Linked DNA regions of Armatimonas rosea. The protein of the gene in region 2 interacts with the protein of the main gene of each other region in a pairwise test. Links are inferred from orthologs where the notes say so. Each region holds a gene or a part of one and is shown on either strand. Other genes may lie near its edges.

Region 1 (4,848 bases), on a different replicon or contig from region 2:
ATTAGCTCGTCGGGCTGGGGAATATCAAAGAACTCGCCGTACATCTCGGTATCCGGGACCGTGAAGACGGGAGGAAGACCCTCGGTGATCGGGTGCCCCGGACGCACGGTCCAGACACGCTCAACATCGTCGTCACGCCAGATCAGCCCGCAGGTAGTTCCCATGAGCTTGCGGAAGATCTTGGAGAAGTGCCCCGAGTGCAGGACAATCAGCCCCATCCCCTCCAGCACGCGCTGGTGGACCTTAGTGACAACGGCATCGTCTACCTTGTCATGGCCCATGTGCCCCCACCAGGTCAGGACATCGGTGCTAGCCAAGATCTCATCGGTCAGGCCATGCTCCGGCTGATCCAGGGTCGCGGTACGCACCGTAGCGGCTTCCCCAAGGAGCTCTCGTAGCCCCTCGGCGATGGCGTTGTGCATACCGTTAGGATAGACCTTTTGCACCGCCTCATGCTGTTGCTCGTGGAGGTTCTCCCCCCAAACCGTTACAATCATTGTCGTTCTCTCCAAAACAAAAAGCCCGGCACCTTCGTGCCGGGCTCCAAAACCAAGTTAGCGCATTCGACCGGCGAACTGGGGCTCCCAGCCACCTTGTACGGGACGGCTCCGGTAGTCGATAAAGATTCCCGCCATGAGCATCAGCCAGACAAAGCCAAGCACTGCCCAAAGGAAGGTCAGCTTGGTGCTTCCCTTGACGTTCATGAAGTTGCGCACGACCAGGTAGGCCTTGATGCTCGCCACAATCATGGCCACGACAAAGTTCCACCCTACCCACTTCATCGCCGCGCTCAGGTCGATGTAGTAGAGCAAGACCGTCACAATGAGCAGCACAAAGAGTCCTGCATAGGTCTGCCAGTAGAGAAGCGGCTTTGGGTGATCGATAACCTCGACCGCCGGGTGTACCCGCCCATGACCGTGGCTATCGTGTCCGTGTGTTATATCTGCCATCGTCTTTCCTTTACGAGATCAGGTACATCAGCGGGAACAGGAAGATCCACACGATGTCAACAAAGTGCCAGTACAAGCCAATCATTTCCAGCGGCATGTAGTCATCGACACAGGGATGCTTGATTCCATAGAAGAGAATCAAGAGGCCCATCATTAAGATTCCCAGGGAGACGTGGATTCCGTGTAGCCCGGTCATGGAGAAGTAGATACTCATGAACAGGCGAGCATGGTTCGCCTCAGAGAGGTACTTACTGTAGGAAGCATCCGGGACCGAGAAGGCGATTGTGTCCTTTGGAACCTCGGTGAGGCTCTGGTTGATCCCCCCCGCGACCTGCGCCGTCTGAGTCGCTGGGATCTCGAGCCCCTCTTCGGTTAGCTTTGCCCCCGCCTTCTCCGCCGCCTTCATCGCTGTCCAGGCCTCGTTTGCCCGAGGATTCTCATGGCCCTCGTGCCCGGCAGCATGTTCGGTCTTGAGGATGTAGAGAGCGCGTGCGTAGTTGAAGTTCCGGTCCGGATAGAGGCCTTCATGGAGCTTATTGGTGTACTCGAAGTACTTGACCACCATAAAGCCAAATGCACAACCTACCACCGTCAACAGCCAAAGGATAGTCTTGATCCGCTGCCCGATCTGAGCATTGTAGACCGCGAGCACCATAAAGAGTGAGCTGGTCAGCAGGACCGTGGTGTTGATCGTCCCCAGCCAAGGGAAGCCATTGTGCATCCCGAACCAGCCGTACTGGAGCAGGAACTGATGCGCCTCCAGGTAGGTGTTGAAGTACATCACCCGGTAGAGCGCGTAGGCAAGGAACAGCCCCCCAAAGAACATGATCTCCGTGACCAGGAATGACCACATCCCAACCAGGTAGCTCTCGTTTTGCTGGTCGATGTTCTCGTACTGCATCGAGACGCGCTGACCAGCACCGTGGGCGTGCTCAGCACCCGCGCCGGGCTCTAGAGCGTGGAGACTCATACGTGGGTTTCCTCTCGAACGGGTGCGACCGTCTCGTGATCGTGGTCATGAGCATGATCCAGAACGTCGTGTGCAGGATGCTCACCCGTGTACTCATACGCCTCCCAGGTGACGACGGGCGCTACCAGGAAGTTGTGGGTCACAGGCGGTGAGGGAATAGTCCACTCCAACCCGACAGCTCCCCAGGGGTTCGCGAGTGCCTTGGGGCCCTTGAACCACGACCACAGCAAGTAGCAGACAGGGAGGGCAAACCCAACACCAAGCACCGTAGAGCCTGCTGTCGAGGCAATGTGCCAGATCTGATACTCAGGAGCGTAGAAGTGATAGCGGCGGGGCATGCCCAGGTAGCCCACAATAAACTGCGGGAAGAAGGTCATGTTGAAGCCAACAAAGGTGATAATCGCCGAGAGCTTTGCGGGGAACTCGGGGTAGAGGCGCCCCGTGATCTTGGGCCACCAGTAGTGTAGCCCTCCCATGAAGCCCATCAGGGCTCCTCCCACCATGACATAGTGGAAGTGTGCCACCACAAAGTACGTTGCCGTGAGGTGGACGTCCGTGGCAAGGGACGACAGGAACAGGCCCGTGAGTCCACCCACCACGAAGAGACCGATAAAGCCCAGCGCAAAGAGCATGTGGCTGGAGAGCTCGACACTCCCCTTGAAGATGGTCGCGATCCAGTTAAAGACCTTGATCGCCGAGGGCACCGCCACGAGGAACGAGATAATCGAGAACACCATGCTCGAGTACATCGACTGAGCGGTCGCGAACATGTGGTGGCCCCAGACCACGAAGCCAAAGGCGGCAATCGCAAGGGAAGACATCGCCACAAACTCGTAGCCAAAGATGCGCTTCTTACAGTTGGCCGCGATGATCTCATTGGTGATTCCCAGCGCGGGAAGCATCATGATGTAGACCGCGGGGTGCGAGTAGAACCAGAACATGTGCTGGAAGAGCACCGGGTCGCCGCCCAGCTCCGGGGAGAAGAGGCCAAACCCGAGGGTGCGCTCCACCAGAACCATCAGAAGGGTCACCGCCACAACCGGCGTCCCCAGCATGATGATCACCGACGTTGCATACATCGCCCAGACAAACAGCGGCAGACGGAACCAGGTCATGCCCGCGGCGCGCATCTTGTGGACCGTGACGATAAAGTTCAGCCCGGTGAAGATCGACGAGAACCCTCCAAAGAAGACGCCTAGCAGACACAGCGCGACATTTCCATTCGCGTAGATACTAGAGTAAGGCGTGTAGAAGGTCCACCCGGTATCGACTCCTCCAGAGAAAAGGGAGATCAGGATAAACGTCCCTCCGGTCATGTAGACATACCAGGAGATAAGGTTTAGCCGCGGAAAGGCAAGGTCACGGGCACCAATCATCAGCGGGAGCGCAAAGTTCCCCAAGATCGCCGGGATCGCCGGGATCAGGAACAGGAACACCATGATGATGCCGTGGGCCGAGAACACTCGGTTGTAGGCCTCACTGGAGAGGATCTGTCCCTTGGGCGCGGTGAGCTCAAAGCGCACTAGGCCCGCTGCAAGCCCTCCCAGAAGGAAGAAGGCGGAGACGGAGAAGAGATACAAGAGCGCGATGCGCTTGTGGTCAACTGTCAGCAACCAGGACTTGATCGAGTGGTCGGTGTTGATGTAGTTTTCGTTATCAACTCCGTAGGGACTCTCTCCGTGAGCGGCGCGGGCATGACCGTGTGATGCCACAGGGACATCGTGACTATCCAAAGTACTCACGCTCATTTGTACTGTTCTCCTCCGTACATGTAACGGAACTGCTGGTTATCCGTGTCCGCAGGAATCGATTCCTGCGCCGGATGGCCCGCATCGGGCTCGTCCTTCGTTCCAATTGTCTTAATATAGGCATTGACCGCGAGGACATCCGCTTCAGATAGAACCCCCTTGTAAGGAGGCATCCCCTGGGGCCAGCCTGCCAGCGCAAACTCATTCGGGTAGAGAATGGCATTTCGCAGGTAGGCATCGTCGGCGGTAACCACCTTCCCTCCCACAAGCTGGCGGCTCTTGCCAAAGATCCCCGCAAGGGAGGGACCACGGCGGGTCGCGTCTGAGTTAGAGCCACCATGACAGCCAACACACTGGTACTTCTCGTAGAGAGCCTTGCCCTGCTGTGCAAGGGAGAGTGCCCCACGCTTGGCCTCGATCCCCCCTGGGCTCACCGCACGTACTCCCCCACTGGCAACCCACTTATCGTAGTCAGGGCGGCTCATGACATAGACCCAGCCCCCCATCTCGGAGTGCTGCGTGCCACAGTACATGTTGCAGTAGATATGGTACTTGCCCACACGGGTCGGCTTGACCCACATCTGGGTGTACTCCCCGGGCTGCACCTGGCGCTGCATGCGAAACTCTGGGACATAGAAGGCGTGAATGACATCCTGGGAGATCATGGTGAACTTGACCGGCTCGTCCACCGGGATATGGAGCTCGTTGTTCTCCCGAATCCCATTGGCGTGCTGCATGTGCCACATCCACTGCTTGCCAATGATGAAGATCTCCTTGGCATTCTTTGGCGGCTGGTAGACCTCACCAAAGAGCTTCGCGGACCAGACAAAGATCCCCAGTCCCAGAACGAGCGCAGGGAGGGTCCAAGCCATCTCAAGGCCCGTGTGGTGGTCCACAGGATTGGAGCGGTCTACATTGTTTCCACGTTGGTACCGCGCTACTAAGAAGATCAGCAACGCCAGCACGAGGACTGTCGAGACGACGGTCAGCGCGACAAGCGCAAAATAGAGCGCATCCACATTATTTGCGAACTCCGATGCTGCCGGAGCCCGCATAGGCATTTCACCCATTGGTAATCAAGCCTCTCTGTCAGACGTCTTGTTCACGACGTCTCCTCCCGAAGTTCGGGTTAACTGTTGTTCCCGGGCCTCGCGCCGGAAGTTAATGATCATAAACGAGC
Region 2 (4,975 bases):
CGCCCACCGCTCAGGAGCTGCTCCTCGCGGAGCGCAACGACACCGGCCACTGGATAGGGTGCCTCTCCAGTAGCGCCCTCTCCACGGCAACATCGAGCTTCACGCTGGCGCTCTATCTCAAGCACCACCCCACGCTCCCGAGCGCAGAGCGGGAAAAGCTCGCGCCCTTGGTCGACAGCGGCGCGCGCTGGCTGACCGAGACACAAAACCCCGATGGCGGCTGGGGCGACACGACCCGCAGCCCCAGCAATATCAGCACGACCACCCTCTGCTGGGCCGCACTCTCGTTCTTCCAGCCCGAGGCAAGCCCCGTAATCACCGCCGCAGAAGCCTGGCTGAAAAACGCGGCGGGCGCCCTCACCCCCGAGCACCTCGCGGCCACGATTGCGGCGCGCTACGGCAAAGACCGGACGTTTTCGGTGCCGATCTTGACCATGTGCGCTCTGGCAGGCCGGCTTGGCGACGGCGAAGCGGCCTGGCGCGTGATCCCTCGCCTGCCCTTCGAGCTGGCCGCACTGCCACACACCTGGTTCCAGTGGCTCCAGCTCCCGGTTGTCAGCTACGCCCTCCCGGCGCTGATCGCAATCGGGCAGGTCGGCCACCACCTCCACCCGACTGGCAACCCCATCCTACGTGCCCTGCGCGAGCGGGCCCGCCCCAAGACCCTTGCCCTCCTGCAAGCCATCCAGCCCGAGGGCGGGGGTTTTCTCGAAGCGGCCCCCCTCACCAGCTTCGTGACGATGAGCCTCATTGCCTCGGGCAAGCGCGACTCCCCGGTGGTTGCCGCCGGGCTTGATTTCCTCGTGCGCTCCGCCCGCCCGGATGGGAGCTGGCCCATCGACACAAACCTTGCGACCTGGGTGACGACTCTGGCCATCAATGCGCTCTCGGCAAGCGGCCCCCTCCCCCTCACAACCGACGAGAAAGACACGCTCCGCACCTGGCTGCTCAACCAGCAGTACAGAGTGGAGCATCCCTACACCCACGCCGCGCCCGGTGGCTGGGCCTGGACCGACCTGCCCGGCGGGGTGCCCGATGCCGACGATACCGCGGGGGCGCTGATCGCCCTGCACCGGCTTGGCCCGGAGGCTCCTGGTGTGGCCGCTGCCGCGCAGCTCGGGGTCACGTGGCTTCTTGAGCTCCAGAACCGCGACGGCGGGATGCCGACCTTCTGCCGTGGCTGGGGCGCTCTGCCCTTTGACAGAAGCGGCGCCGATCTCACGGCCCACGCCCTCCTCGCCTGGAGCACCTGGCGAGAGCAGGTTCCGACGCCACTCCCGCAGCGTATCGACCAGGCCACCAAGAAGGCACTGGTCTATCTTGCCCGCCAGCAGCGCCCCGATGGCTCCTGGGTCCCGCTCTGGTTTGGCAACCACGCCGCCCCGCACGATGAGAACCCCACCTACGGCACCGCGCGGGTGCTCCTCGCCCTGTACTCCCTCCCGGAGAGCTCGACGCCCGCACAGGGCTGCAGAGAGAGAGGGCTCACCTGGCTCCTCAAGGCACAGAGCCCCAATGGAGGGTGGGGAGGCGACCAGGGAGTCGGACCCTCCCTCGAAGAAACGGGACTTGCCCTGCAAGCCCTCGCGCAAGCACGACGGGCCACGGGGGAATCGAGCGCGCTCGACACGGCACTTGCGCAAGGTCGGGAGTGGGTACGAAAGCACCTGCAGGAAGGCCACCACCACACTCCCGCTCCTATCGGGTTCTACTTTGCCAATCTCTGGTACTTTGAGAGGCTCTATCCCCTTCTCTTCAGCGCTGGAGCGACAGCGGGAACCGAGCTATAACTTGCTGAGGAACCGCCCCATGCGCTCCAGCGCCTCGGTGAGCTTGTTGGTCGCCGTGGCGTAGCAGCAGCGCACGTGGCCAATGCCGCCCTCGCCGAAGACATCGCCAGGGACCACCAAGACGCGCTCCTCTTTTAGCAGGCGCTCGGCGAACTCCTCGGACGAGAGGCCCGTTTTTTCGATGCTCGGGAAGGCATAGAACGCCCCGCCAGGCATGCGGCACTCCAGCCCCAGCTCATTGAGGCCCCTGACGAAAAGACGACGGCGGCGGTCGTAGTCGGCGACCATCTCGGCGGCGTCTTGCTCCGCGTTCTTGAGGGCCTCCAGCGCGGCGATCTGCGCGGTGATCGGGGCGCAGAGCATGGTGTACTGGTGGATCTTCATCATCATCTCGATGATCGGCGCGGGCGCGCAGGCGTAGCCGATCCGCCAGCCGGTCATGGCGTAGGCCTTGGAGAAGCCATTGAGGAGAATGGTCCGGTCTTTTGCGCCAGCAAGCGCGGGCACCGAGACATGCTCCGTGTCGTAGCAAAGCCGGTCGTAGATCTCATCGCTGAGGATGTAGAGATCGTGCTCGACCGCCATGTCCACCACCTTCTGGAGCCCCTCCCGGCTCATCACAGCACCGGTCGGGTTGGTCGGGTACGAGAGCAGGATCGCCTTGGTCTTCTCCGTGATCCGCTCCGCGATCGCCTCCGGGTGGGTGGCAAAGTCCGCGCTGGCCCGGGTGGGGACGGGCACGGGAACGCCGCCGGCAAACGCGACACAGGGGGCGTAGCTAACATAGCACGGCTCAGGGATCAGGACTTCGTCGCCGGGGTTGAGGATCGCGCGAAAGGCCGTGTCCAGCGCCTCCGAGACCCCGACCGTCACCAGCACCTCGGTGCGCGGGTTCCAGCCCGTGCCGTAGCGCTCGATGTGCTTGGCGACGATAGCTTCGCGCAGCTCCAGCAGGCCGTAGTTGCTCGTGTAGGTCGTGCGGCCCTTCTCCAGCGAGTAGATCGCCGCCTCGCGGATGCGCCAGGGAGTGACATAGTCCGGCTCGCCCACGCCCAGCGAGATCACATCGTCGAGCTCCGCCACCAGGTCAAAGAAGCGGCGAATCCCCGATGCCGGGGTGCTTCCGACAATATGCGAGAGGGATTTCATGGAGTCACCGCCAGTCTCTCATCGGTGGGCGTCTCCCCAAAGATATCGCCGTCGTCCTTGTACTTCTTCAGCAGAAAGTGGGTCGCCGTCCCCCGGACACCGTCGATGGTCGCCAGCTTCTCCGCCACGAAATTCGCGACTTCCTGCATCGTCTTGCCCTCAACCACCACTCTTAGATCTTGCGAGCCGGAGACCAGGTAGACACTGTGCACCTCGGGGTAGCGGTAGATTCGCTCCGCAATGCGGTCGTAGCCCGTGCCGCGCTCAGGCTGCGCCGCAACATCGATAAAGGCATAGACCCGGCCCGCGCCCGCCTTCTCCCAGTCGATCCGCGTCCGGTACGAGCGAATCACGCCCGCCTTCTCCGCCGCTGCCACCGTGGCCGCGACCTCCGCCTCGCTCTTGCCCGTCATCGCCGCCAGCTGCGCCGCGCTCAGGCGAGCGTCCTTCTCCAGAATCCGCAACACTTCCAGGTCCATAGGTTCCTCTAAACGAAAAAAGACCGGCTCACTTGCGTGGGCCGGTCTAAAAAGAAGTCTCTCGTTTTAAAGTGCTTCAGACAAAACCCAGCATCACGCCACGGCCACAGCAGCCGGAGCCGCCGCAGCCTGGGTAGCCGATGCCAGAGCTAGTCCAAAACACTTCACTGGTAGGCAGTATATCACACGAAATTTGCCGCTCTAACCCTGTATTCCTAGCGGTATTATAGAAAATACTATGATGACCTTCACGATCAGCACCGACCGAGCGCGCCTCGACTTCGCCGTGATCTACGCCTACCTCACCCAAGAGTCGTACTGGGCGCAGGGGATCTCTGAGGAGCTACAGCGGCGCGCGATCGAGAACTCCGTGTGCTTTGGGGTCTACGCCGACGGCACGGGGGAGCAAGTGGGCTTTGCCCGGCTCATCACCGACCACGCGACCTTTGCCTATCTCTGCGATGTCTTTATTCTCCCCGCGTTTCAGGGGCGGGGCCTGGGCAAGCAGCTGATGAGCGAGATCGAGGCCTACTTGCTCCCGCTCGGCTGTCGGCGCTGGGGGCTGGTCACCAAGGATGCCCACACGCTCTACGAGAAGTTCGGCTTCGAGGTCGAGCTGACGGGCCGCTGGATGACCCGCAAGTTCTCCGATATCTACACGCGCTAGCTACTTCAGCGCCTCCCCGAGCTCCTGGAGCCAGAGGGTCTCGGTGAGGAGCGCGATTCCCTCCGCAAGGTGGCGGCGGTAGGTGCTAAAGGGCAGGTCGAGCAGCTCGGCGGCCTTCTCTTGGGTGGGCGCGGGGCGGACATAGGTGTGGAGCAGGGCCCGGTAGGCGCGCTCGCGCTTGGGGTGACCTTGGAGCCCGGTCGCGGTCTCACGGATCAGGCTCTGGAGTACGGAGGCCCGCTCTTGAGGAGAGGCCTCACTTCCCCGTGTCCGCTCTGCGACAACTCGTGAGCGCAGGAGTGGGCTCTGTGCCAGGGTCTCTAGCCGGTCCAGGTGCTTGAGCGCGTCTCGTAGGGCGCCCTCGAAGGCGGGGCGGCTCAGCACGAGGTAGGTCTCCGCCGGGGTGGGGCGAGTCTGGGTGGTGCTCCCCGCCACTTCTTTCTCCCCGAGCACACGCAGCCACTCGGCGGGCGGCTGGACACGCCAGTCGTGGGTGAAGACACCGAGCGGGAAGCCATCGGCGGCGGATTCGGCGGGCGGGCAGCGCTTGGCCTCGGCGTAGGCAAAGACCGGCTCCCAGCGTGCGGGGTCGCGGATGGGGAAGAAGCTGTAGGCCAGGCGCGGGGTGACCAGGTAGTGCCGGACCGTATTGACCATCACCAGGCTCTGCACGGGCGAGACCGTGTGGTAGGTATCGGCCGCCATCCAGAACCGGAAGTAGGTCGCGGTCTCGCCGGGGCGTAGCGGCGCACTGCTCTCCACAAAGGCGAGGGCACTGTCAACAAGCGGGTCGAGGGCGCGGTCCTCAGGCAGCACTCTCTCCAGCGCGAGCCAGAGCACAAAGCCCAGGGGAGCGTTCCCCTCACCGCCACGAAAGACCAGGGTGGTCT
Region 3 (6,058 bases), on a different replicon or contig from region 2:
AGTGCTCAGCCAGCGTTTCATGTCCAGATTTTACCCAATCCGTGCACCCGCTTATTTGGCCCCATGCCTCTCTTAGGTACACTTCATTATCATTCACATGACAGAGCCTGATCCCTCACAGCCCCCCATCCCTCCCTGGAAAGCATATCCAGATACGTCACCCTACGACATTCACTGGCGCATGGGACCAGGCGAGTCCTACATCGGGATGTTTTGGGGCTGGCTTGGTCCCCAGTCGGACGAAGCCCGCTGGAACTACTTCCGCCAGCAGCTCCCCATCCCCCCCGAGTGGCTCCCGGTTGTCGCCGATGCGCTTACCGGAAGCGAGGACAACGAGGAGGTCTTCTGTCTCCAGCTCCCCGACTGCGACCGCGTCCTCGACGATCCCGCCAGCTTTCCAGGAGTCCGCCAGCTCACTACCTCGGGCCTCTGTGACTTTGCCGACTTCGCCACCTGGCTCCGCGCCAACACGCTCTACCACGACCAGATTAGCTCCTTTGAGCCCACCCTCTACGATTCGGTGCTGGAGGTTCTCCGTGCTTGGGAGGGGCCGATCACACACGTCTCCTTTACCTACAACCAGGAGGTCTCCCTCTCCGTGGAGTGCCACGCAGAGCCGAGTGCTCTCCCGCGCTTTACTCCCCTCACCGTGACCCTGCCCGGACATCCCTTTCGCGATGCCTTCTTAAGCTTCATGGGCGACACCGAAGTTCTTTTTACGCACTACATCGAGCTAGCTCGCCGCCTGCACCAGGAGAAAATCCTAGAGTCCGTCTTCGGAAATCCCGTCAAGGTCGTCTTCTACTCCCACGACAGCACCACACCGAACGATACTCTAACGGGCTTCGCAAATCCTCAATCGCCTCCGTCTCCCTAGGCCGATTTATCGGTCTTACCGCCCAGGGAAATCGCCGATTCGCCCGGTATAATGGCCGCATGTCCACCCCGTTTGTCCACCTCCACAACCACTCCGAGTTTTCCCTGCTAGATGGCGCTTCCAAGATCAAAGATATGGTCAAGTACGCCGTGGAGATGGAGATGCCCGCGCTCGCTCTCACCGACCATGGCGTGATGTACGGCGCGTTTGAGTTCTACACGGCGGCGCGTGCAGCGGGAATCAAGCCGCTGGTGGGCAGTGAGCTCTATGTCGCGACCCGGGGGCGCAAGGACCGCGATCCTAAGAAAGACGGCAACCACCACCTGGTGGCACTGGCCAAGAACGAGACTGGCTACAAGAACCTGATGAAGCTCGTGACGCTGGCATCGCTGGAGGGGTTTTACTACAAGCCGCGCGTGGACAAAGAGCTGCTTGCTGAGTACAGCGAGGGGCTGATTATCTGCTCGGCGTGTATGGGCGGCGAGCTGGCGCAGGCGGTGATGAAGCAGGGCTACGAAGAGGCCAAGAGCGTCGCGGCGTGGTACCGGGAGGTCTTCAAGGATGACTTTTACTTAGAGGTTCAGGGGCACCATGCGACCGGGCAGTGGGATGTCAATGAGCAGGTCAAGCGCATTAGCCGCGAGATGGGCATCAAGATGGTGGCGACCAACGACAGCCACTACCTGCGCGCCGAGGACGCCGACCCGCACGATGTGCTGATCTGCATCCAGACCGGCACCACGGTGAATGACCCCAAGCGCATGCGCTACGAGCCGCGCGAGTTTTACTTAAAGACCTACGCCGAGATGATGGGCGAGTTCGAGCACTTCGCCCCGGATGCGATTGAGAACACGCTAGAGATCGCGGAGAAGGTCAACCTGGAGATCGAGGTTGGGCGCGCCCCGATGCCGGTCGTGGGCGTGGATCCTGGCAGCGATGCCCAGACCACGATGACCCGCATGTGCTGGGAGGGGCTGGAGCGCCGCCTGCCCAAGCACGAGCTGGAGCACAAGGAGCGCCTGAGCTACGAGCTGGACATTATCGAGAAGACCGGCTTTGCCCAGTACTTCCTGATTGTCCGGGATATCGCCCAGCACGCCCGCACGAGCGGCATCTTCTTTGGGGTCCGTGGCTCGGCGGCGGGCTCGCTGGCGTCGTACTGTTTAGGGATTACCGACCTCGACCCCGTGGAGTACAACCTGACCTTCGAGCGCTTCCTCAACCCCGAGCGCGTGACCATGCCCGATATCGACATGGACTTCGAGGACACGCGCCGCGCCGAGGTGATCGAGCATGTCACCAAGCAGTACGGCAAGGACAACGTCAGCTACATCACCACCTTTGGAACGCTGGGCGCCAAGGCCGCTCTGCGCGATGCAGGGCGCGCGCTGGCGATGCCCCTGCCCGATGTGGACCGGATCGCGCGCATGATCCCCGCCCTGCCACTGGGAATCTCCATCAAGCGGGCCATGTACGGCTGGGAGGAGAAGGACTACCCCGGCAACCCCGAGATGGTCGCGGCCTACGAGAACGAGGAGCTGGCACGCAAGCTGATCGACACCGCCCAGCGGATCGAGGGCATCACCCGCAACGAGTCGGTCCACGCCGCAGGAGTCATGATCGCCGACAGGCCGCTGGTGGAGTACACGCCGCTACGCAAGCTCAACGACGGCTCCCTAGCGACCCAGTACCCGCACAGCTCGCTGGAGGCGATCGGGCTACTGAAGATGGACTTCCTCGGGCTCATCAACCTCTCGATTCTGGGGCGCGCGGTCAAGCTGATCAAAGAGACCCGCGGCGAGACGGTCGATGTCTGGGATATCCCCCTAAACTACGACGATCCCCGGGCACAGAAGGCCTACGACATGCTGGGGCGCGGCGAGACGACCGGGGTCTTTCAGCTGGAGTCGGCGGGGATGCGCAAGTACGTGGTCGAGCTCAAGCCCAACTCGGTCAAGGAGCTCGCCGCGATGGTGGCGCTCTACCGCCCCGGCCCGCTGGCCCACATCCCGCGCTTTATCCAGTCCAAGTTCGACCCCACCAAGATCGAGTATGAGCACCCGCTCCTAGAGCCGATCCTCAAAGAGACCTACGGGGTGATTGTCTACCAGGACCAGGTTCTGAAGATTGTCCAAGCCGTGGGCGGGCTGACCCTGGGCCAAGCCGACCTGCTACGCCGCGCCATGGGGAAAAAGCAAAAGGCCTACATGGACAAGCAGAAGGGCATCTTCATGGAGGGGGCCAAGGAGCGCGGGGTGAGCGCCAAGTCCGCGGAGAAGATCTTCGCCGATATCGAGCCCTTCGCCGGCTACGCCTTCAACGGTGCCCACGCCGCCTGCTACGCGATGGTGGCCTACCAGACCGCCTACATGAAGGCCAACTACACCGCCGAGTACCTCGCGGCGCTGATGGCGGCCTATGTCGAAAAGACCGACAAAGTCGTCAATACGCTGGAGGAGTGCGACCGCCTCGGGATCGAGATTCTCCCCCCCGATGTCAATGAGTCCGAGGCCGACTTCACCGTCAGCGAGCCCACCGACACGAAGAAGTACGAGGGCGCGATCCGCTTTGGGCTGCTGGCGATCAAGAATGTGGGCAAGGCCCCTATCGAGACCATCCTGGCGGCCCGTGCCAAGGGCGGCAAGTTCCACAGCCTCCCCGACTTCTGCACGCGGGTCTTTGCCGAGGGCCTGACCTCCAAGTCCGTGATCGAGATGCTGATCAAGGCGGGGACCTTCAAGAGTATCCACCCCAACCGGCGCGCCTTGATGGAGACCCTCGACGATGCCGTGGCCGCGGCGGCTCGTGGTGCAAAAGACGCCAAGGCCGGCCTGATCTCGCTCTGGGGCGATGATGCTGGGGAGGATGCGGCGGCGGTGGAGTCGGTGCAGCCCTTGCCCAATGTCCCGGACCACCCGCGCGGGGTCTGGCTGGGCTGGGAGAAGGAGCTGCTGGGCCTCTACCTTACCGAGCACCCCGTCAAGCCCTTCGAGCCCGAGCTGCGCCGCAAGTGGCGTGCCTGGCGCGCCGACCAGATCAGCGAGAGCACGCCCAACCAGCAGGTGACGGTCGGGGGGATGATCACGGAGGTGCGCACCAAGTACACCAAGACCGGTAGCGCGATGCTCTTTGTGACCCTGGAAGACACCAGCGGCTCCCTCAGCGTGACGCTCTTCCCCAAGTGCGCCGCCGAGTGGGGCAAGTACTGCATCGTCAACTCTGTGGTCGCCATTATCGGTCGCGCCCAGCACCGGGAGCGCATCCTGAAGTCTGAGGCGGCGGAAGAAGGTGGAGAGCCCGCCGCCGCGGATAAAAATGTCCAGGTCGAGCTGATCGCCGATAAGGTGGAGCGCATTGTCGAGAACGCCATGGCCGCCGACGCCCGCCCGCGCACGGTGCACGTCCGTATCGACGGCAGCAACCGCACCCTGCTCGGGATGGTGAAAGAGATGTTCGGCAGCAAAGAAGGCGGCTCCCCTCTCGTTGTCCACGCCGAGACAGGCAGCGGCGAGTACCTCATCAAGACCCCCATCCTCGTGGACCCCGACGAAGGCCTGATCGAGCAAGTCCGGCGCATGCTAGGAGGCGGCCACCAGAAAGCCTGGGTGGAGTAAAATACGCTATGCCTGTCCCAGATTACCAGACGTTCATGCTGCCACTCCTGAAATGCGTCGCTACTGCTCCAAAGCCTTTGAAAGTAGTTTGCGACGAGCTGGCCCAAGAATTTAAGCTCACCCCCTCCGATAAAGCAGAGACAATCCCAAGCGGCATAGCAACCTACGTCAGCAGAATAGGGTGGGCAAAGTCCTACTTAAAACAAGCGGGATTGATTGAATCACCAAGTAAAGGTATGGTGAAAATTACTGCCCAGGGTCAGAAAGTTCTAACGGATCCACCTGCCAAGATCGATGGGAAGTTTTTAGATCAATTCCCCGAGTTTGTCGCCTTCAAGAATAAAACTAAAGCCAAAACACCAGCAGCAACCGCTGCCCCGACACTCCCACTAGAAACTCCTGAAGAGACCCTCCAGCGCATTTGGGTGGAGGTAAATGAGAAGCTCGCCTCGGATATTCTCGATAAAGTGAAGCAGATGCCTCCTGCCTTTTTTGAGCGCCTTGTCGTGGATTTGATGCTGGCTATGGGTTACGGTGGCTCCCGTGAGGATGCAGGAAAAACGGTAGGAAAAAGCGGCGATGGTGGGATAGACGGAATCATCAACGAAGATCGTCTAGGGCTTGATATTATCTACCTACAGGCAAAACGCTGGAAGGAGAATGTCGGAAGTCCAGCGGTTCAAGGATTCATTGGAAGCCTGGTCAACAACGGAGCAAATAAAGGCGTCCTTCTCACGACTTCGGCATTCACCGAGGATGCACAAAAAGCGGCGAAGAAGAATCCTCAGTACAAAGTCATCTTGATTGATGGTAAGCGCCTCGCATCGCTGATGATCGAGTACAACCTTGGCGTGGGCATTCAAGAGACCTACATCGTTAAACGGATCGACCAAGACTACTTCGAGCAACCCGAGTAAGCACAGCGATCAAGTAGAGGAAGTATTCCAACATGGTCAATATTGTCGAGCGCTACGGTAACGAGATTAAACAGCTCTCCCCTGAGGAGCGGCTGGAGCTTGCAACACTGATCCTAAACAGTCTCAAAGAGGAGGTAACGGCACCTCTTCCCCGTCCGGCAAAGCGCCCCATCGGCTTGGCAGAGGGCCTTTTTGTTGTTCCCGCAGACTTCAACGATCCCCTCATCGAAGAGCTTCTAGATGCGTTAGAAGACACAATAGCTCTAGATGCGGCATACTTTGCCATTGATGAGGGTAGGGTGCATCCTTTTGATCCAGAGAGCGCACGTAAAAAAGCCAAAGCACTTCTCCAAGCGGAATTGTAAACGAAGCGTGGAGCAGAAAGACGAAGAATAACCCCATGACACCACTCGAAGCTGAGCTTTTAGACTTCCTCCTCCCCGCACCCGGCGCGGCGTGGACTCCGACGCAGACACAGGCATTTCTGGACCAAAAGGGCACCCGCTCAGCGGTCTATCTTGCGGTGGGACTGCTGATCCGCAACCGGCAGAGCGATGCGGCGCGGGCGGCGGCGGTGCTGGAGGCGCTGGTGGGCTTGCAGAAGCGCGAGCCGGGGGAGTGGCTCGGAGTCTGGCCGGGCAGCACGAGCC

The links.
Region 1: the proteins of HNQ39_RS01475 (region 2) and HNQ39_RS14255 interact in binary tests that used the Escherichia coli proteins (3 or more experiments, as listed by UniProt). The link is inferred for Armatimonas rosea from one-to-one orthologs.
Region 3: the proteins of HNQ39_RS01475 (region 2) and HNQ39_RS18475 interact in binary tests that used the Escherichia coli proteins (3 or more experiments, as listed by UniProt). The link is inferred for Armatimonas rosea from one-to-one orthologs.

Annotation. Positions count from the first base shown.
Region 1 is NZ_JACHGW010000002.1:1,360,851-1,365,698, reverse strand. What follows is about bases 1,241-4,097. They hold HNQ39_RS14255 (cytochrome c oxidase subunit I), read right to left. Parts: upstream 3,564-4,097; coding sequence 1,917-3,563; downstream 1,241-1,916. Other genes in these bases: coxB (cytochrome c oxidase subunit II), read right to left, coding at 3,665-4,097; HNQ39_RS14260 (cytochrome c oxidase subunit 3), read right to left, coding at 1,241-1,920. Outside these bases: HNQ39_RS14270 (ThuA domain-containing protein), read right to left, coding at 1-497; HNQ39_RS14265 (cytochrome C oxidase subunit IV family protein), read right to left, coding at 555-950; more of HNQ39_RS14260, read right to left, coding at 961-1,240; more of coxB, read right to left, coding at 4,098-4,723; HNQ39_RS14245 (SCO family protein), read right to left, coding at 4,745-4,848. UniProt on the Escherichia coli protein: Cytochrome bo(3) ubiquinol oxidase is the terminal enzyme in the aerobic respiratory chain of E.coli that predominates when cells are grown at high aeration.
Region 2 is NZ_JACHGW010000001.1:343,855-348,829, reverse strand. Bases 863-3,846 are described here. They hold HNQ39_RS01475 (aminotransferase class I/II-fold pyridoxal phosphate-dependent enzyme), read right to left. Parts: upstream 2,940-3,846; coding sequence 1,785-2,939; downstream 863-1,784. Other genes in these bases: HNQ39_RS01465 (GNAT family N-acetyltransferase), read left to right, coding at 3,657-3,846; HNQ39_RS01470 (Lrp/AsnC family transcriptional regulator), read right to left, coding at 2,936-3,418; HNQ39_RS01480 (prenyltransferase/squalene oxidase repeat-containing protein), read left to right, coding at 863-1,790. Also shown: more of HNQ39_RS01480, read left to right, coding at 1-862; more of HNQ39_RS01465, read left to right, coding at 3,847-4,085; HNQ39_RS01460 (ATP-binding protein), read right to left, coding at 4,086-4,975. UniProt on the Escherichia coli protein: Shows aminotransferase activity with methionine and histidine as substrates, and to a lesser extent also with phenylalanine.
Region 3 is NZ_JACHGW010000003.1:748,205-754,262, reverse strand. Bases 625-4,691 are described here. They hold HNQ39_RS18475 (DNA polymerase III subunit alpha), read left to right. Parts: upstream 625-936; coding sequence 937-4,491; downstream 4,492-4,691. Other genes in these bases: HNQ39_RS18470 (restriction endonuclease), read left to right, coding at 4,500-4,691; HNQ39_RS18480 (hypothetical protein), read left to right, coding at 625-877. In the rest of the region: HNQ39_RS18485 (hypothetical protein), read right to left, coding at 1-21; more of HNQ39_RS18480, read left to right, coding at 98-624; more of HNQ39_RS18470, read left to right, coding at 4,692-5,408; HNQ39_RS18465 (hypothetical protein), read left to right, coding at 5,441-5,773; HNQ39_RS18460 (hypothetical protein), read left to right, coding at 5,809-6,058. UniProt on the Escherichia coli protein: DNA polymerase III is a complex, multichain enzyme responsible for most of the replicative synthesis in bacteria. This DNA polymerase also exhibits 3' to 5' exonuclease activity. The alpha chain is the DNA polymerase catalytic subunit.